2 regions of the Dysgonomonas sp. UBA7630 genome follow, and region 1 is predicted to be linked to the other one. Evidence: riboswitches for the same ligand, from Rfam matches in the RefSeq annotation. Region 1 holds a riboswitch; the other holds the start of a gene.
What was found. A riboswitch is a leader RNA that binds a small molecule or an ion and turns the genes downstream of it on or off. The one in region 1 is predicted to bind thiamine pyrophosphate.

Region 1 (15,051 bases):
GATCCAAAGCTTCTTTGCGTTCGGAGAAAGTTGTATTCCACAGGGCAGAGACACTCATTGCTGTATCAAAATTCTCATCTCCTGTTTTTTGCAAGTATAGCTCCCTTGCCACAAAGTTGATGTAGCGATAGGCGTATATCTTTTCTAATGCAGATGATTTAGTAAGAACGTCTTCCAGCTCTTTTAGCTTATCTATAAAGAACTGAGGTACTCTGCCATAATTATCTAAACTGAAGAGCTCTTTGAATATTTGTTCTACCGTTTGCACATCACCCGAATACAAGTCGTGTTCGGTAGCGACAATCAGATTGCGAGTATTGATAATCTCTTTCTCCAAGCGTTGGTATCTGGCAGCAAAGCGGATATTCTCTCCGGCATTGTCAGCACTCGAATATAAGATCGTAGGATAGATATGACGTGCATCTTTGTTAAATACACTTTGTATCATCAGCCGATAGATAGCTGTCTGCGTTTCGTGGTTCGAAGCGATCTTTGTTACATCTTCACGAGGATAAGGCGGCTTTCCCGACTTTAATTCTATGATACGGTCTGCACCATCCTCCTCATCGGAGAGTTGCAACAGGTCGAGCCGTCCTTGAAAACCGTATTTCTCGCAAAAGAAGGAAGGCTCTAAGGTACACAGGGTAGTATCAAAGCCATTTGCGGGCATATCGTTTATTATTACTCGCCGAATATTGTTAAACTGGCTTTCTGCTCTCGACATGAAGTTGCGAAAATCCTGATTATCCTTTATGTCTTGGCATGATGCATATTCGAAGGGCATCTGACGGAAAGATTTCAGAAACACATCTTCAAACTTCAGTGTTCGGGGATTTTCGGCATAGATAAGCTCATCGAGAAAGAAGTTTGCCAGATTTCCTAACAGTATATAATGAGAATTCGCATTCGGCTCAAACTTTCGGCGGAAGTAATGCAAGTGAGAATTACCATACGATTGAAAACACTCTGCCATTGCCGAAGCATCGATCAGATAGTCGGGCTCAAGTACAAATAAGGCAGGAATGTAACAGCCGTGTCCGTCCTTTTTTACATCTAGCAAATTTAGCTGAGCACCAACCCACAAGCGACAGATAGTAGGGTTGAATATTTCGTTAGCAGAAACATTGTATCTTACAGCTAATGTTTCTTGAGGTAAAGTCTCGGGTTGACAGATCAGCAACTCATTTTCTCTATCTATGTCCAGCACCTGCACACGCAGCCTATCCAGCGGTAAGGTTTTGTTATCCTCCTGTTCGGCTTCTTTGGGTATTTCGAGACTATGATCACCTTGTAAGAATCCGTAAAATAACTCTATGCTTTGTTTCGCATCGTCGTATTGCTTGGGCGTAATCAGATTATTTTCATCTCTTTGCAGAAAAGAACTTCTGATACGAATTGTATGTAACCGCCACTCTATACGCTTAGGCAAATCATACTTCTGAGAGATGAAGACCAGCCGAGAAAATAAAGAAGGAAACTGCAAAGATTCACCTTTAGTGATTTCCTTGCAGCTTCTTTCCAGTATCTGTTTGAGGCAGATATATTTATTTCTTAGCGATAGATTGGTTTGATCTATCTGTTGTATCTCGGAGAGATAATCGGATACAGATATTATCATTCCCGCAATCTTACATCAAGATAACTTTTAAGGGATATCTCTATCTTCGTACCATTAATAGGGATACCTGCCCTATTTGTAAGATATCCATCAACAATAACATTTATCCCCCCTTGATTATAGAATCTGCGCATAACGCTATTCATGAAATCATAAAATTCAGGATCTTTAGCGGTATCGAATACCATTACCTCATAGTCTTTCAACACATCTATCTTTGGCGAAAAAAGAAAAGGAGTCATACCTTCTACATCGATATACAAATCACGAATAACATCTCCATAACGCAAATCTCCGGTGATAACCAATTCGGTTCCTTGATATTCCATCCCAATTATAGAGCCATTTCCCAGACCGGGCAAATCATTGAAAGTATAACTACCTCCTCCATTACTGGAGAAAAATCCGGTTTTGTTAGTATATGATTGGAATTCACAATTGAGATTTGTCCTTGATATATAATCATCTGTTTCACACGATGAAAATCCGACTAAAACGAGGAGAGTGAATAAGATTACGCAAAGCTTGTTCATATAGTATTTCATAATTAAATAATTTAGTGACAAAGTTAAATAATTTTATCTTATATATATGACTATGAAAATGAGGTTTTGTAACATCGGGAATAATAGATATAGAAAACTTTTATAAGTGACTGCTTGTTATATATCAAAATAGAATATCTATCTTTGACAACGAAATCTTAGGGGTGCCTTAAAATAACGGGCTGAGATCACACCCATAAACCTGATCCGGGTAATGCCGGCGGAGGGATAGAGAAATATGCAATTGCGCACACGCATATCTTTAACATTCGGGAAATTATCTTATCAAAACCCCTTTTTTGTTTAACATCAGGACATATTTACGTATGTCTGGCAAAATTTATATTTTAAATGAAAAAGGTCTTTCTCTCTCTTTCCATAATATTGATAAATGGAATGGGGATTTTCGCACAACAAAAAGCAGATAGTTTGAAAGTTGTAAAACTAGATGAAGTTGTTGTGTCTGCAACACGTGTAGGTCAGGATGCTCCGGTAGCATACTCTAGCTTGACCGAAAAACAACTAAAAGGAGACAATGCCGCAAAAAACATTCCGGCTATAATGCAAACTCTTCCATCTGTAGTCTCGTATACAGAAGGAGGAACGGCTGTAGGCAACACATCGTTTCGCATCCGTGGAACTGATGCCAACCGTATTAATATCACCCTGAATGGGATGCCTCTGAATAATCCTGAAAGTCAGGAAGTATACTGGGTCAATTTGCCGGATCTGTCAAATTCATTGCAAAGTATGCAAGTGCAACGCGGAGTGGGAACATCTACCAACGGTGCGGCCTCTTTCGGGGCTAGTATTTCGATGCAAACGCTGGGAGGAAAACCCAAACCCTATGCCGACATATCTACAGCCTACGGACAATACAATACACTATTATTGTCGGGAGCAGCAGGTACAGGCATTATGAAAAGCGGATTGTCGTTAGACGCAAGATATTCTTACGTAAAGAGTGACGGGTATATCCGTAACGGAAAGGTAGACCATAAGAATATCTATGCCGCCCTATCTCACTACTCCGACAGGCAGCTGATACGGCTGATTTATATGAACGGAATACAGCATACCGGCATTACATGGGAAGGTATCGATCCGAGCATGCTGGCTATAAACAGGCGATACAACCCGGCAGGAGAATACAAAGACGACAATGGCAATACACGCTATTATGATAACGAGACGGATAACTACTATTCGAATATCGGACAGTTGATCTATACCCGTTATCTAACAAACGCATTGACATTGAATGTAAACTTGAGTTACAATCATGGTTATGGCTATTACGAAAATTACAAGACAGGGCGTAAATTTTCAGAATTCGGACTCGAAAATCAGACTGTAGATGGTACTACTTACAAGAAATCAGATCTTATACGTCGCAAACTGATGATGAATCATTTGTATGTAGGAGGGGTAAATCTGAAATGGGAAAAAGACAAGTTTGACTTCACCTTAGGTAGCATGTACAGCTATTATGATGGTACTCATTATGGAAGATTGCTTTGGGTAAAGTTCAACCAGAATATACCTGTTGGTTACGAATGGTATAGAAATGATGCCGATAAACAAGATATGAATGTTTTCCTGAAAACAGAATACAAACCGATGACCAACCTGTCGATATTTGCAGAAGTGCAAGAGCGCTATGTAGACTATCGCATGAAAGGTATCGACGATGATCTCACAAATCTGTCAAGCAAAAACTACTACAGTTTTATTAACCCAAAAGGGGGAATATCTTATCGCTTTGCGGATTATAACGAGATTTACGGATCGTTGGGTATATCCAACAGAGAACCTTTGCGGGCCGATCTTAAAGAATCTCTCAAAGAAGGAGGAATCCCTATCAAATCCGAAAGGTTGTATGACTATGAGCTGGGCTACAAATATGCTAATGCGACAATAGCTTTCAGTACCAATCTTTATTACATGAATTATAAAGACCAATTGGTGCAGACCGGAAAGTTGAACGACGTTGGTTATAAGTTGCAAGAAAATGTACCCGACAGCTATCGTACCGGGATAGAACTGGCATTGTCTTATACACCAAACTATTGGCTACAGCTAGCCGGAAACTTAACTCTGAGCCGTAACAAGATAAAGAATCATACTGTTTACTACGCTTACTATGATAATCAAACAGACTGGAATAGCTTAGGGCAGATCTCAGAAACATTCAAATCTATCGACATTTCATTTTCACCAAATACTGTGGGCAGCTTTACAGTTACATTCAAGCCATTCGAAAAAAAAGATATAAGCTTCTCTTTCATCAACAAGTACGTTGGCAGAATGTATTATGACAATACCTCAAACCCTGATAACCGTTTGTCAGACTATTTCATCACAGACTTTGCTGCATCATACACCTTGGATGCGAAGAAAGTAGGGAAATTTGACTTCCAGTTTTTTATAAATAATCTGACAAATGTAATGTATAATGCAAATGCATGGGTGGATACATATAAGTTTGCAGATGGAACAGAACAAGTTTATAAAGGGTTATTCCCTCAGGCAGGTGCTAACGTGATGGGCAAGATAAGATATCGGTTTTGATATATTTTGATTTACTTTGTGGGATGCAGTAAAACATCCCACAATTTTATATACAACAATGATTGAATATTTTATAGAGAACAATTGGGTCAGTATAGTAGGAGCAATTATCGGCCTTATTTTCCTTTACTTAGAATACAAAGCCAATGTATGGATGTGGGCTGCAAGTATCGTCATGGCAGCTTTTTATATCTATATATTCTATAGTACGCAGCTATATGCCAGCATGGGTATATACATTTATTTCTTCGGGGCATCTATATATGGCTGGCTGGTATGGATATTCCGCAACAGGAATACAGAAACAGGAGATGAGATCATCTCTCACGCCGCCAAACGTTACACCGTGCCTATAATAATCGGAGTAGCTCTTATAGCCATATTTATTTATGGTATCCTTGTTTCGTTTAGTGACAACAACATATATATCACGATCGGAGACTCTCTCACTACCTCCCTCAACATTGTAGCACTGTGGATGATCTCCCGAAAGTGGGTAGAACAATGGCTGTTGGTAATTCCCGCAAATTTAATTTCAAGCATTTTACTCTTTGCTCAACATGATATTATGTCGGGCTGTTTATTTTTTATCTTTTTCGTTGTCTCTATAATGGGATATTACAAGTGGAAAAGATTAGCATTAGCTTCGTGATATAGTCTTGTTATTGTCATAAAACAGAGATATGTAACACAAAAGATATAAAAAATGTTATCTTTGCATCAATGGTGATAACAGTTAGAGCAAACAATTCTACAAGATAATTACATGAAAATCTTCCAGGTTATTACGGTTTCTGAATATGGCGGCGCCCAGACTATAGTTGCAGACCTGGTAAAAAAATTCAGTTCTGAACACGAACTCTTTCTCTTATATGGAGGTAATGGCGAAGCCTGGAGTAATTTGGGGGATAATTTCACTCGCATTAAGCTAAACAATCATTGTAAAGAGGTTTCAATAAAAGATATAATGCTTTTATTGAAATTATTCTATTATCGCCTCAAGTACAAACCCGATGTTGTGCATCTGCACTCTTCCAAGATGGGAGCGATAGGGCGATTAGTCTTCGCTCGTAAAACAATTGTATATACTGTACATGGATTTGATTCGATAAGAACGGCTTTCCGAAAATTTTTGGTTATCGAAAAACTGTTGAAAAAGAAAGCATTCCGCATCATTGGAGTAAGTCAATACGATGTGGATATGATGAAGGAAGAAAATATCTATAAAAACGTAGAAAGAATATACAATGGCGTTGCTGATCACTATCTGACAAACAAAATTGAACAAGATACTCTGACTGAAAAATTAGAGAGTATAAAAAAAGATTATCCCAAAACAATCATGTGCATTTCACGAATATCGAAACAAAAGAAATTCGATTTATTCCTTGATATAGCACATGAAATGCCTCAATATGCCTTTGTGTGGATTGGTAACAAAGAGGAAATAGAGGGATTGCCGGCAAATGTATTTTGTTTGGGTGAAATGCATTCTGCTTTTACTTATTTGAGATACGCTGATGTTTTTATATTACCATCCAACTACGAGGGTTTGCCAATGTCGATACTTGAAGCTCTGGCATTCAAAGTTCCGGTAGTTGCATCTGCTGTAGGGGGTATTACAGAAGTATTGGACGGGAAGAATGGTTTTGCGGTAGAGAATAAAGCCTCTATCTTTGAAGAAAAAATACAATATATTTTATCTGACGAAAACATTCAGAAGAGTATGTCTGAGTGTGCAAGACAATCATATCTTGCAAATTTTACGATAGAGAAAATGGTAGACAGCTATGGCGCTGTCTTTAACACAATAGTAGCAAATAAAAAATGAGCCAACCTTTAGTCTCTGTATTAATACCCTGCTATAATGTAGAACGGTATGTGGAAGAATCGATCAACTCGATCCTAAACCAAACATACCGCAACCTAGAGATCATAGCCATAAACGACTGTTCTACAGACAGAACAGGGGGATTATTACAGGCAATGGCAGCGAAAGATTCTCGGATAAGTGTTTTCACCAATGAGAAGAATCTCAAGTTAATACAAACATTGAACAAAGGTATCTTGCTGTGCAAAGGCGATTATATAGCACGTATGGATGCTGACGATATCTCGTTGCCTACTCGCATCGAGAAGGAGGTCGCATTCTTGGAGAAACATACCGATCATGATATAGTAAGTACACAGTTTTACGCCTTCCGATCAGAAAATCCGAGTAAAAAAGATCTGAACCACAGCCCGACACACGATCGTGAGCTACGAGGATATATGCTTTTTCGGTCGGGAATATGCCATCCGGCGGTAATGATTCGTAAGAGGGTATTTAGCGAACTGGGATTAAAATTTGAACCGGAGTATTTACATGTCGAAGACTATGCATTGTGGTCTGAAGCTATGTACAAAACAAAGTTGGGAAATCTGAGTGAGCCTTTGTTGCTGTATCGTGTGCATAAGCAACAGGTATCTTCCTTGCACGAAGAACTGCAAACAGAGAACAAGAAGAAGGTGTTTAAAATCCATTGCAAACATTTGGACTTGCCTACCGATGATGACTTTATAAATATCTATACTTCTGTAGCAGAATGTGTTCCTTTACAATCATCTTTCGATTATCTTGACAAGTGTGAGGCATTTATGGTTTCCTTACTCAAACTGAATAAAGACAAAGACTTCTGTGACGAAAATTATCTGGTGAAGCTTCTTTCTCTTACATGGTTACGTCTGTGTGCAAATTCTCGTTTAGGCCTGAAAGTAATAAAGACGATGAAAGCCTCATCTTTGTACGATGAAAGAAATTATACATCAAGAGATTTGGCTATTTTTTATACAAAGTGTACTTTTAGACTCAGATATAAAAAGTCCCTTATTTACAAACTAGTATTTAGATAAAGTGTATGCCTAAATTGAAACAGGTATTACCAATGTTGGTTCCTTTATTGGTAACGTTCTATTATATTTATCCACAGGCTTTGGATGTACGAGGCTCATCTTTCATTTCTCTATCGGGTTTGATCGGACTAGCTATCTATGCCTATCATCGTTTCCCATTTCGGGAAGTTGTATATGTGATGGTTGCCACTTTTGCTTTATTTCTGATTTTTTACACTTCGGTATGGTACAATGGAGTAGATGACGAAGGATTTAGCTTCGACTATGTAAAGAGTAGGATTGCCTGGTTCTTTACAGCATATATTATTATGTTACTTATATTTAAGATACATAAAAAACCTACCCTCAATACAGTTCTCTTATACATCATCGGAGCCATCGCATTACAGTCTCTTTGCGCATTTTTGATGTACATAAGCGATCCTGTTAAAGAATTCCTCATATCTTTACAGATGGAAGGCGGAGAGTACACTGAAGAAATCATGGAGGAAGCCGAAGGGCAACGCCTGTTGGGATATGGCATCGGGTTCTTTGGGGCGGGAGCAATCAGTGGTATTGCCCTTATCTTACTTTCCTATCTCTTTATGAGAATGAAACTGACGACGAAAGAGTTTATTATACTGGCTACATTGTACGTATTCATTTTTTATATCGGTCTGTTTATGGCTCGTACAACGATTGTAGGTATGGCGGTGGGGTTTGCTCTTATTGCGGTATTATATTTGTGGGACAACAGGGCCGTGAAGAAACAAGCGAAAACTTTTTTCATAGCAGCAGCATTCCTCATGGTCGCCGGATATACTTTTGCGATGTTTTACTTTTCGAGCTTTGCTGACTGGGCTTTCGAATTATTTACAAACCTCTTTGTACACGGACGATTAGAAACGAATTCTTCCAGTGGATTATCTCAAATGTTTTTGATACCGACAAAATTCTCAGAACTGATTATAGGAGAAGGGACAGCTACGTTTTTTGGTACCGATGTGGGATATAGCCGACTTTTATTCTTCTCGGGAATAATAGGTACTCTGGGATTTTTCGTATATCAGCTATATATCATAAAACTCAGCTTAACAAAAGACTGGGGTGTTAATATGGTTGCCATATCGATGTTTGTATATACCTTGGCGCTGAATGTAAAAGGACTTATCGACTTAAATCTCATATTATACATCATATTCTTCTATTTTATGTTCTATAAATATTACGTATATATGCCTAAGCTATATACGAAGAGTAAAATAAAAATGAAGCAAAGAGGTATAAGCAAAGAGGTATAAGCAATAAGATATAAAGAAGCAGTAATAGCAAAAACAGAAAAATGAAAGAATGTATTATATTAGCCGGAGGGCTGGGCACCCGTTTACAATCAGTAGTAAGTGATGTTCCGAAATGCATGGCCGAAGTAGCCGAAAAACCATTTTTGAATTACTTGTTCGACTATGCAAAAAATCAGCAATTCGATCATCTGATTCTTTCATTGGGTTATAAATCGGAATTTGTACTACAGTGGCTCGATTGCAAGTCATTCCCTTCCAAGATATCCTATGTTGTAGAAGACTCACCCTTAGGAACAGGCGGGGCAATCAAGTTGGCATTCGACAAAGTGGAAACAGATAAAGCTTTTATCTTCAACGGAGATACCTTCTTTGATGTAGACACTACTCTGCTAACTGAGTTTCATAAAGAAAAGAATGCGATGATATCCTTAGCATTGAAACCTATGACAGATTTCGACCGTTATGGTTCTGTCGATCTGAATGAAGAAGGACGCATCATCCGCTTTAACGAGAAACAGCATTGTGCAAAGGGATTAATCAATGGAGGAGTATACGTAATAAACAAAAACCTGTTCTCAACACTTAGCCTCCCTGAAATATTTTCCTTCGAAAAAGATGTGATGGAAAAGCACATCAACGATATTCCATTCTACGGATGTGTGCAAGATGGTTATTTTATCGACATAGGGATTCCTTCCGACTTTGCGAAGGCGAACCAAGATTTTAAGAACTTGTAAAATTAAGATGGACAAACAAAATTTAGACAAATACAAGTATTTATTTCTTGATAGAGATGGCGTTATTAATGTAGAGCGCCCCAACGATTATGTCAAGAATATATCTGAATTTGTATTTATAGACAAAACTTTACAGGCTATCAAAATGTTATCTTCTAGATTCGAACGTATTTTCATTGTCACCAATCAGCGTGGAGTTGCCCGTGGTAAGATGAGCATATCCGACTTAGAAGAAGTGCATAGCTATATGCTATCTCAGATAGAAGCTTCGGGCGGACATATAGATCGAATATATTATTGTACCGATCTGACATCTGACTCTATAAATAGAAAACCCAACGTGGGAATGGCATTTAAAGCACTCGCTGATTTTCCCGAAACAGAGTTCGAAAAATCAATTATGGTAGGCAATAGCATGTCAGACATTGAATTCGGTAACAAACTGGGAATGTATACAATACTAGTCGGTGATAAATATCTCGAAGATCATAAAATATACAAGAACATTAACGCACATTACAAAAATCTATATAAGTTTGCAGATAGTCTGCTCAAGATATTTTAAAATATCAAGTCATGATAATAAGAAGTAAAGCCCCATTCCGATTAGGATTAGCAGGTGGAGGAACCGATGTATCTCCATACTCGGATTTGTATGGAGGATGCATATTGAATGCAACTATAAATCTGTATGCATTCGCAAATATTGAACCTCGCACCGACAGCAAAATTGTATTCCGTATTCCACAAACAAATGAGGAATATATTTTCGATTCTGCTCTAGAACTACCTATCGCCAACGATAAAGCCGACTTGATGAAAGGCATATACAACAGGGTAATTAAAGACTTTATAAAAAAGCCTTTATCTTTTACACTGACCTGCGCTCTCGAAGTTCCTTTTGGCTCGGGACTAGGAACGTCCTCTACCCTAGCCATTGCTATATTGGGTGCATATACCGAATGGCTCTCTTTGCCTTTGGGCGATTATGATCTGGCATATCTGGCATATCAGATAGAGCGGATAGACCTAAAGCAAGCGGGAGGAAAACAAGATCAGTATGCCGCAGCATTCGGAGGGTTTAACTTTATGGAATTCTATGCAGATGACAAAGTGATTGTAAACCCTCTACGCATTCGCAACGAAATAATCAATGAGCTATCTAACAACTTGTTGCTTTGCTACACCAACTCGAGTAGAAATTCGGGAGATATCATCGAAAAGCAACAAAAGAATGTTAAAGATCATCAAGAAAGGTCAATAGAAGCAATGCATCAGATAAAAAAACAGTCTTATGAAATAAAGGAAGCTATTCTGAAAAATAATCTGGACGAAATAGGAGATGTTTTACATCGGGGATGGACCTACAAACGAGACATGGCGGACGGAATTTCAACCCCACTATTCGAAGAACTATACAATACAGCCATATCCGCAGGAGCCACAGGAGGCAAAATATCGGGGGCCGGAGGTGGAGGATATGTGTTTTTCTATTGTCCGGGCAATACACGTTTTTCCGTAGCTAAAGCTTTACAAGGATTGGACGCGCAGATACAACCATACACCTTTACAAAAAAGGGATTAGAAACCTGGTATACTAAATAAAACTAGATGAAAGTAGCAATTCTGATACGTGTATACGATCGAGTTGAAGATTTGAAACATAATCTTCAGATCATATCTGATACATGGAAAGAAAATGATTATTATACAATTGTTGTCAGCAATGGCAAGAACAATGGTTATGAAATCACTCACGATTCGTTACCGCTCATCGACAAGCTCGTAATACTGGAGGAGAACGCAGGACACAGGCGAGGCAATTCGCAATTACTAATGGAAGGTATTAAATATATTCCATCAGACTGCAAATACACACTTATCCTCGAAGCTGACACATGGATGTATGGTGATCGTATTATCTCTAAATATACAAGCTTGCTTGACAAATCTGATTTTGCAGTTTGGGCCAGTGCCGACTGGTATGACAAATACTATGCCTTAGCGACAGATTTTGCAATTATCAAAACACAATATATTATAAAGAACCCGGGGATCTTTGATTTTGAACTTTTTCCCGAGTGCCATATCTCCAACTTCTTGAAGGATACAAATGCTGGTTATCTCTGGATAAAGGAAAATATGCCGGTGCATGTTCCCAGTTATGTGAAATACAAATACCCTTATATACCAAACATCAAAGAGGGACGTTTTTATGTCTTTCCCAAATCAAAAACAGTTACGCATCATATTGAGTATCTGAAAGGTGGGATGGAGCAAAAAAAACGCTATTTTAATATCATTGCCGACTACAATTATTTCACAGATATAAAAAGTAGTAACAAAAGCTGGAACAGGTTCAAAATGAAATTTTGGATTGGATTGAGTAAATTATTAGTGAAGAGAAGTTGGTATAGTGGCAAAACCTATAAAGATATAGAACAGCAGAATACTTAATATATGATATTCTCTACATACAGTTTTGTATTTATTTATCTACCGCTAGTACTCTTGCTATACTTCGGGATGGCACGTTATGTAAGCCGCAGATTTCAGCAAATATTCTTGATCGTAGCATCACTGATATTTTATGGAGCTATATTTTTTCAGGGATTCGGACATCTCTGGTATATCGCATTGATTATGTCTTCCGTGATAGTCAACTATTCTGTTGCAACCGGCGTGCAGAATATAGCGAAGCCTCCTACACGTAAAATAGTATTTACCATAGGTGTTATATTCAATGTTGTGCTTTTAGGCTATTATAAATATTCCAATTTCTTTTTAGACAATATAAACCATATTTTCGGAACGGAATTTATACTCAAACAGATTATAATACCCTTAGGTATAAGCTTTTTTACATTTCAGCAAATAGTATTTCTGATAAATATATGGAAAAAAGAAAAACGTGTTCCGAATTTTATAGATTACACACAGTTTGTCATCTTTTACCCGTATGTCGTGATGGGACCTATTGTTTTCCTAAAGGATACACTACCCCAGTATCTGGATGAAAAAAATCGCTTTTTCAATACAAAGAACTTCTCAGCCGGACTTTTCATCTTTGTGATCGGTCTTTTCAAGAAAGCAGTAATAGCCGATACGCTCGACAATTTTGTATTTTACTCATACCTATCGCCCGAAAAGCTTGGTTTTGCAACCTCGTGGCTAAGCGCCCTGTCTTATTCGTTTCAGATATATTTCGACTTTAGCGGATATTCCGATATGGCAATAGGATTGGCCAAGATGATGAATATCAACCTTCCGGTCAACTTCTATTCTCCGTACAAATCTGTGAGTATAACTGAGTTTTGGAAGCGGTGGCACATCACATTAGGTCGGTCTCTGGCCGTACTTATATATTATCCGCTGGGAGGAAATCGCAAAGGTATTGCACGTACATGCATCAATCTGTTTGCCGTATTTTTTGTCAGTGGTATTTGGCATGGGGCAGCTTGGACTTTCGTCGTATGGGGCATTGCACACGGAGTAGTACGCATATTTGAAAAGTTATTCATGAAGTATCTGGAGAAGATACCCAACCTCATACGGATATTCTTCACATTTATGTTTGTAAATGCAGCATGGGTACTATTCCGTTCGCCGACATTCGACATAGCGCTGACCATTCTTAAAAATATGTTCGTTCCTGAGAGTTTCAGCTTTAGTGGTATAGCCCACATGGCTTACAACACCAGTATAACATATCCCGACTCTATGGCTGTGATATATGTATTGGCTATCCTGTCTATTTTGACTACATTGGTGTTTTTATATCCTAAGAACAGTATAGATAAGTACAATGAATTCAAACCAACGGTAAAAAATGCGATGGTTATTGCCTTGCTGTTCACGGTATCGGTAATTCACTTTTCGAGGGTAGGTGCGTTTATTTATTTCAACTTCTAGCCTATGAATAAGAAAGAAAATAAAAACTCATTCAAAAAATTCCTTAGCGTATTTGCAATAGCTTCTATTGTAATGCTGCTAGGCGTGGGCTGTCTTACTTATATTGTTGATCCATTTTTCCAGTTCAGAGTCAATGAAGATGGACGCTATTTTCTGAGTCCATGGCTGCAAAATGGAGGACTCGCACGCAACTACGACTATAATACTGTTGTACTTGGATCATCGATGGTGCAGAATTATGATATATCTATTCTCAAAAAGAATAATCCTTCTGTTAAGCCTGTTAAGCTATCAAGCGGAGGAATGAACAACGAAGAAATGAAATATCTATACTCGTTAGTCAAAAAAGATAGCGTAAGATCTTTCATTATAAACTTTGACATTCCGCAGTTTAATCTCGGCTTTGAAGAAGTCCGTTATCCGCGATTCCTATACGAAGACAAACCTATCAATAAGCTACAATATCTATATGGATATGAAGCATGCATACGCTTCTTACCCATCGACCTGATACTACCTCTATATCTGAAAAGTAAGGAACAGATACCCGTAGAGTATATGATGAAAACAGAAATAGATCAAATAGGGAACAACAGTTATTTGAACTATTACAATGCCGATCATGTAAAGAATCTTTACTTAAGTGGACAAACAGTATCAATACAGCGACTGGATGGAATGAAGGAACGCATGCACAGTAAACTTGCTTCATTACTGGAAAATATAGCTATAGGCGATCATAAAGATATTCAGTATACAATTGTTTTGTCTCCATACTCGGCTCTATACTGGTATCATACCAAAGAAAGTGGGTATTACGACCAGTTCATCGATTTCATATATCACCTGCAACAGTCTTTAAAGGCATACAACAATGCCCGAGTGATGTTCTTTTTCAACATGAATGAAATTACCGATCTGAATAACTATTCGGACGTTACACACTTCTCTCCGGCATTGACAGACAAAGTACTCGAAAATATTTATAATCCGGAATATGAACTTAACTCATCCAATATCGATGATAAGATACACCAACTGGATAGTTTAGTGAATATATTTGTAGAACAAAATAAAGATTGGTTACCTAAAAATTGACATAATATGTTTGTAGTTAACGGAAGATACTTGACACAAAAAGCAACAGGCGTACATCGATATGCTTTCGAGATATGTAACAAACTTCATGAAATGGGTGTCGATTTTCATGTAGCTGTACCGAATGAAATCCATCCGGATTATAAGTTCAGTTTCAAGGTGGTGAAATGTGGTTCGTTCAACACACATCTCTGGGAGCAGATATCCCTACCCCGCTATCTGAAGCGTATTGACAGCCCATTACTGATAAGCTTTACAGGCTGTGGCCCACTAAATTATAGCAATCAAATCATGACCATCCACGACGTATCGCATGAGCGTTACCCCGAATGGTTCTCTAAAAATTATTACCGCTTCTATCATTACATGATGCCTCGCATCGGTAAAAAAGCACATGC
Region 2 (7,290 bases), on a different contig from region 1:
ATGTTAATTCGAAATCACCGACTGAATTATTATTATAAGTGTTTATGGAAAAACTCAGCGGTATTATGGGTTGATCTTTAATCTCAGAAACAAACATACTGATAACATCTATCCCCTTAGTCGTATTTATATTCCCATCTTTATTAAAAAAGAGATAATTAGCGTTTATACTGCTTTTTACCTTCTCTTCATCTTCGGTTAATGGTAGACCTTTCATGATTTTACCTATCACCAATGTCGATGTTTTATAATCATAGTCTGTTTCTACAATAAGAAATGCCATTTTACCATAGTTTATATTACTTATATAAGAAAGTTCTTTTTTCTCATTCTCTGGGATCGTTTCTTTTATCAAATTGGCAGGAAGATCCATCGTTGTATTAAAAAGGATATTACAATAGCTATATATAAGTCCCGTCCGGTTTTTTAATTCATTTTGGGTATAGGATTTTCCTGTTATAATTTCATCTAATTTTAAGCCTAAGTTTCCTACACCTAGTAGATTTAAGTGTTTGTACGAATTATATTGAATAGGTGATGTTTGATATGAAAAACTGATATTCTGAGTTGGTGTCTTAGATTTTACTTCATCGTATAGCCCATTTGTATTTTCAAATGAGGGATAAACTGACTCTCTTGAATAAAATTTTCCGTTGACAAAAGCGCTTGTTGTTATAGGATTATAAGAATATTGAGTAGTTTCTTTCACCCCACTAATTCCATTCAGTTTTTTTTGAATTAAATTTCCATGGTAAATTTTATCCTTGATTGAGGAATTTATATAAATCTCATTTGCAGATATTCTATAATTGCGCTCGGTATTATCATTTTCTGAATCATATTCAACACTTGAAAAAGAGTTTACCGGAAATGTGTGCCAATCTAATGAGGATTTATTTTGTATTCCTTCTTGTGAAATATATAAGGAACAGGATTTATCTTCATAAATAAAAGTTATTGTTGCTTCTCTACTTTGGAATGTGTGATTAGGAGAAATAGTTATTTCTACATTATAAGTTGAACTTTTTTTCTTTTCAATATTACACCACTCAGGAATACTTGATGAAAGAATATTCCAATTGTCATCATTAGATTGAACCTTGATTGTTTGGGTAATACCTGTATAGTCTGTGGTAATCTTGTCTTCACTTAATGAGATTGAATAGTCTTCCACTTGTTGGTGGTCATCACATGCTGTAAAAATCAAAAGGAATAGTAGTAGATAGCTCAATTTTTTCATATCCATATTATTTAATTTAATAATCAAATAATCAAGGATTGAAAAAAAGGCTAATAAGAAATCATTCCTACGACAGCATTATCTGCATCAGGTATAAGGGTATAATCTCAGTCTTTCGACACCCCTTGATTATGTATTGCAAACGTACAATATATTTTATTAAATTAGGGTCTTTTTTTCTAATATTTTTTCATCTTTTCACAAAAAAACATTCTATATATTCGCTTTATTTCAATTAAAAAGAGGATTTTTCTTTTAACAGAGAAACTCAGCTAAAATGAAATAAAAACTTCAGCCTGTTATTAAGGTAAAGAACCCTTAACGTATTAAATAAAGAAATGTTGTATTGACTACATTACGTTCAGCTGAACGTTGTTTATCAAAGGGTATTTCGTGCATCACAAATTCAGTTTCAAAGATTGAAAAGTCATTGTTTTGCCATCTATAATTAAAATTCGATTAAGAATAAGATCTCCGATTCCGGTCAGATATTTTATTGTTTCTGTCGCCTGAATACTCCCTACGATTCCGGCAATAGAGCCCAATATCCCTGCTTGAGCTGATGTCGGCACAGTTCCTTCCGGCGGAGGGCTTCCAAACACTTTCCGGTAATCAGCACTTCCGGGGATGTAAGTCATAACTTCGCCCCGAAGAGTAAGTACAGCCCCATGTGAATAAGGCTTTAGCTCTGCAACACAAATATCATTTATCAGAAACTTGGTTTCATAATTGTCACAACAGTCGACTATAAAATCGTATTGCCGTACTAATTTAGCTGCATTGTCCTGTGTAAAACGCTCTTGGTAAGGAATAATATGCAAATCCGGATTCAACGCTTCCAGCTTCTCCTTTGCGGATATTATTTTAGGAATACCTACCTCGTTCGAACGATGCAATATCTGCCGTTGCAAATTCGAAATATCTACCACATCCGAATCTATTATACCCAATGTTCCTATACCGGCAGCTGCCAGATAGTACAAAACTGGCGAACCAAGCCCTCCCGCACCTATAACCAAAACTTTCGAATTTTGTAATTTTTGCTGGCCTTTTTCACCAAAACCTTCAATCAATATATTTCTATTATACCTGCTTTCACTCATAATTATGATAATTTACTGTAAACTTAAATCCCAATCTTTCCATACCACCTCATATCCATGATTCTTGACGGATTGCAAAACAGCCGATGGTGTGCGGCTGTCATTTACCGAGAATTGCTCGAGCTCATCCGTGTAAACGGCATAACCTCCTGGGTCGGTTTTCGAACCGGCACTCAATGAGGTGATTCCCAAACCGATCATATTATCCCTAAACACAGCATTCTCTCTTGTAGACAAGGTCATTTCCAAGTCGTGATCGAAAATTCGGTATGCAAATATGATCTGCGCCAACTGTTTATCCGTCATAACAACATTGGGCTGAAAATCTTTACCTTCGTGTGGACGCATTCGTGGAAAAGAGATGGCATACTTCGTTTGCCAGTATGTTTTTTGTAGGTATTGTAGATGCAGAGCCATCATTGCAGCATCAGTACGCCAATCTTCGAGCCCGATCAGCACCCCCAAACCTATTTTGTGTATGCCGGCCTTGCCCATGCGGTCGAATCCGTCGAGCCGCCAGCCAAATTTCGATTTCATACCTTTGGGATGATATACTTTATATCTGGATTTGTTATAAGTTTCCTGATAACAATAGACAGCGTTTAATCCGGCATCAGCAAGCTGTTTGTGGGCTGCTTCTTTCAATGGTTGTACTTCTATTGAAATAGAAGAAAAATAAGGCTTTACCAAACGGATTGCATTTTCGATATAATCGACACCCGCATCACGTGGATTTTCGCCTGTAACCAGTAAAATATGCTGGAAATCTCCCATCCGTTTAATAGCTTCAACCTCCCGCAGTATCTGTTCGTCCGTAAGTATAATACGCCTGATGTCATTATCGTGATTGAACCCGCAATAGACACAATGGTTGATACAGGAATTGGTCAGGTACAGCGGCACATAAAACTGAATTATATTGCCATACCTTTGGCGGGTATATCTTTGGCTCAATATAGCCATTTGTTCCAGATAAGGTTCGGCAGCAGGCGAAACCATTGCCATGAAATCGTCAATAGACGGTCTTGTTTTACCTAGAGCAATCTCGACATCCTTAGCTGTTTTATTATATATACACGACTCGATTTTGTTCCAATCATAATCGTTTATACGTTCTGTAAAACTCATTTTATTTATTTTTTATTCGTTCATTTTAGCGCAATCGTGCATTTCTTTGGTCAATTTCATCGCACAGAAATGTGGACCGCACATGGTGCAATGATCACTTTCTTCACCCAGACGGCCTATCTTGTAATACTCGAGAGCTTTCTCCGGATCGAGCGAAAGATTAAACTGGTCTTTCCACCTGAAATCGAAACGGGCTTTGCTCAATGCATTATCTCGTACTTGAGCACCAGGATGCTCCTTTGCCAAGTCTGCCGCATGTGCTGCAATTTTATAAGCGATAACTCCTGACCGAACATCTTCCTTATCGGGCAATCCCAAATGTTCTTTCGGTGTTACATAGCAAATCATTGCCGTACCGTACCAAGCTATCTGAGCCGCACCTATTGCCGAAGTTATATGGTCGTACCCGGGAGCAATGTCTGTTGTTAACGGGCCTAATGTATAGAACGGTGCTCCGTGGCAATGTGCAATCTGCTCGTCCATATTGGCTTTTATTTTCTGCATGGGAACGTGTCCCGGGCCTTCTATCAGCACCTGTACATGATGTTTCCATGCTATTTTTGTTAATTCTCCCAATACCGAAAGTTCGGCAAACTGGGCGGCATCGTTGGCATCGTTGATCGAACCGGGACGAAGTCCGTCACCCAAAGACACGGCAACATCGTATTTCTTTAGTATCAGACATATATCATCGAAATGTGTATAGAAGAGATTCTCTCGATTGTGCTGAGTCATCCAATTGGCAATAATAGAACCTCCACGGGATACAATTCCAGTTGTACGCCCTTTGATCAAAGGCAGATGAGCTTTCAGTAATCCGGCATGAATGGTGAAATAATCGACTCCCTGTTCGCATTGCTCTATCAGTGTATCCCTGTATATTTCCCATGTCAAATCCGATATTTTACCATCTACTTTTTCCAAAGTCTGGTATAAGGGAACGGTGCCTACGGGAACTGGCGTATTGCGGACGATCCACTCCCTTGTTTCGTGAATATTCTCACCTGTGGATAAGTCCATTAAAGTGTCGCCTCCCCACTTGCAGCTCCATACGGCTTTTTCGACTTCTTCGTCAATACCTGAGGAAAGAGCTGAATTTCCGATATTTGTATTTATTTTAACCAGAAAATTTGTTCCTATAATCATTGGTTCAGCTTCTGGGTGGTTTATATTAGCAGGAAGAACAGCTCTACCCGCTGCAATTTCATCCCTGACAAATTCGGGGGTGATATGGGTTGGAATACCTAGCTCCTCATTCTGGAGATTCTCACGTATTGCTACGTATTCCATTTCGGGGGTAATACTTCCCTGCCGGGCATAATACATTTGGGTAATAGCTTTCCCTTCTTTTGCTTTCTTTGGTAGATTTACAGACGGAAATCGTATAGCATCCAGACCGGAATCAGCTAAACGCTCATTGCAATAATCAGAAGAAAATACAGCTAACATCTCTGTGTCGCCCCTGCTCTCAATCCACCTTTCGCGTAAACGGTGAAGCCCTTTGCTGATGTCAATCGTTACCTCTTTGTCGGAATAATCACCACTGGTGTCATAGACTATTACAGGTCTGTTTTTCTCTTTTTTATGCTGACCGTTTTCGATAGAAACGGTATCGGAAAGAGTTATCTCACGCATACCTACCTGTATATCGTGTATTTTACCTTTTATGTATATTTTTTTTGAGGATGGATAAGTGATCCGGTGATTTATTTTCATATTTTCTTTATTAAGTTTTGATCTATAATTTACATTAAGAATGAAGTTAGGGGGCTACTGGCTTTTGCTGTATCGAATCGGGTTGCCAGTTGTGCCTCAAAAGCCATACGCCCGCTTTCTGCAGCCAGTTGGAAAGCTCGTGCCATTACTACCGGATCTCCTGCTACGGCGATGGCCGTATTTACCAATACGGCATCGGCACCCATTTCCATGGCTTCTGCCGCATGAGACGGAGCCCCGATTCCGGCATCTACGACGACCGGTACTTTACTTTGTTCGATAATGATCTCAAGCAAATCTTTAGTCTTTAATCCTTTGTTTGTTCCGATAGGTGCACCCAGAGGCATAACTGTTGCTGCTCCCGCATCTTCTAGCAGTTTGCACAAAACAGGATCAGCCTGAATGTAGGGTAATACAACGAAACCCAGTTTGGCTAATGTTTCCGTAGCTTTTAAGGTTTCGATAGGTTCGGGCAACAGATATTTGGGATCGGGATGTATTTCCAGTTTTAACCAGTTTGTACCGAAAGCTTCCCGTGCCATTTGAGCTGCAAAAACAGCTTCTTTTGCATTTCTCACGCCTGATGTGTTGGGCAGAAGTTGAATGCCGGGTTTAGTAATGTGTCGCAACATATCGTCCTGTTTATTGGTCAAATCGAGCCGTTTCATAGCTACCGTCACCATTTGCGTATTAGATGCTTCTATGGCATCACTCATTACTTCATTTGAACTGAATTTGCCTGTCCCCAGAAACAGCCGCGAGGAGAACTCTTTTCCTGCTATTACGAGTTTTTTCATTTTTGGTATTTGTTGATTGTTTCTATATTTTTTTTAGTTTCGCTGACAGGGTCTTTTGCCCTTAAAATGGAAGAAGACAAGGCTATGCCCGATACACCTGTTGCCATCAGCTCGGGAATATCATTCGTGGTTATTCCTCCGATAGCTATTACAGGGAGGTTTATCCCATTTTCCCTGCATTTTTGCATTATGTCTTTATACCCCGATAATCCGAGAATGGGGCTCAGGTTCTTCTTGGTAGTCGTAAAACGGAAAGGTCCCAATCCAATATAGTCGATTCCTTCATTATTTAAACGGTATATATCTTCGTATGTATTGGCTGTACCTCCGATGATAAAATCGGAGCCGAGTATTCTTCGTGCATCAAGAGGGGGCATATCCAATTTTCCTAAATGTACTCCTGTCGCTCTAATATCTTTGCACACTTCGGTATAATCGTCGATATATAATTTAGCTCCGTATTTATAGCATAAATCCAGAGCTTGTCTGCCCGTTTTTCGAACCTCCGAAACTAGCACGTCCTTCATGCGTAATTGTATCTGGCGACATCCTCCCTCCAGTGCTATATCAACACTATCCAGATAGCTGTATTTTTCCGTTTGATGAGTTATAAATAATAATCCTTTCATTGTTTTTCTGTCATTTCTTGCAAATTTCTGAACCTCTGCAATAAGGCTTTTTTATCTTTGTCCTGAAGATAGTTTTCCCAAAGGCTGCCCAAGACAGCTACTCCTCCGAATCCATATTGCACAGCCAATGGTATTGTTTTATGATCAATTCCACCTAGTGCTATTACCTTTTCATTTATCAAATGTTTCGATTTAGCTACCAAAAGTTGTTCCTTTGTAAAAGCATGATTATATCCCGTCTTGGAAATGCTATCGAATATCGGACTAAGGAATATATAATCATGATTTTCCATAGATGCTTCGAGGCATTCGAAAGAATGACACGAATGGCTGACTGATATATCTGTAATATGAGGGCGAATAGTATTTCTTCGATTCAGATGAACTCCCTTTAAATCGAAAGTCTTCAAAAGACCGAAATGATCGTGCAAGACAATCTGCCTGTGATACTCAGCGTCAATCTGATTCAATAAATACTCAACTTCGGATTCTGTTGCAAAAGGTTTACGAAGGTGCAACGTTTCCATACCTTCTGCAAAAAGCTTATTCAACAAGGCACCGTTTCCTTCAAATATGGTTTCGTTGGTGATAATTATCAGTTTCATCGATTCATCCTCCCGAAACAGCATGAATTAGCATCAACTCCAATCGGTCGGAGAGAAAAGTTTCAGCCCACT

Region 2: another riboswitch for thiamine pyrophosphate. It lies ahead of B3P17_RS08365 (BACON domain-containing protein); the one in region 1 lies ahead of B3P17_RS08510 (TonB-dependent receptor).

The regions. Positions count from the first base shown of each region.
Region 1 covers NZ_DLIY01000020.1:5,218-20,268, reverse strand. The annotation lists gene B3P17_RS08520 (AAA domain-containing protein) at 1-1,618, opposite strand, end outside; gene B3P17_RS08515 (hypothetical protein) at 1,615-2,163, opposite strand; TPP riboswitch at 2,314-2,409, shown strand; gene B3P17_RS08510 (TonB-dependent receptor) at 2,515-4,734, shown strand; gene pnuC (nicotinamide riboside transporter PnuC) at 4,793-5,386, shown strand; gene B3P17_RS08500 (glycosyltransferase) at 5,501-6,565, shown strand; gene B3P17_RS08495 (glycosyltransferase family 2 protein) at 6,562-7,626, shown strand; gene B3P17_RS08490 (hypothetical protein) at 7,632-8,906, shown strand; gene B3P17_RS08485 (nucleotidyltransferase family protein) at 8,948-9,643, shown strand; gene B3P17_RS08480 (D-glycero-alpha-D-manno-heptose-1,7-bisphosphate 7-phosphatase) at 9,651-10,208, shown strand; gene B3P17_RS08475 (dehydrogenase) at 10,220-11,248, shown strand; gene B3P17_RS08470 (hypothetical protein) at 11,255-12,100, shown strand; gene B3P17_RS08465 (MBOAT family O-acyltransferase) at 12,104-13,555, shown strand; gene B3P17_RS08460 (hypothetical protein) at 13,559-14,653, shown strand; gene B3P17_RS08455 (glycosyltransferase family 4 protein) at 14,660-15,051, shown strand, end outside.
Region 2 covers NZ_DLIY01000019.1:56,480-63,769, forward strand. The annotation lists gene B3P17_RS08365 (BACON domain-containing protein) at 1-1,240, opposite strand, end outside; TPP riboswitch at 1,288-1,376, opposite strand; gene B3P17_RS08370 (HesA/MoeB/ThiF family protein) at 1,639-2,343, opposite strand; gene thiH (2-iminoacetate synthase ThiH) at 2,356-3,471, opposite strand; gene thiC (phosphomethylpyrimidine synthase ThiC) at 3,484-5,187, opposite strand; gene B3P17_RS08385 (thiazole synthase) at 5,217-5,984, opposite strand; gene B3P17_RS08390 (thiamine phosphate synthase) at 5,981-6,613, opposite strand; gene B3P17_RS08395 (thiamine phosphate synthase) at 6,610-7,218, opposite strand; gene thiS (sulfur carrier protein ThiS) at 7,223-7,290, opposite strand, start outside.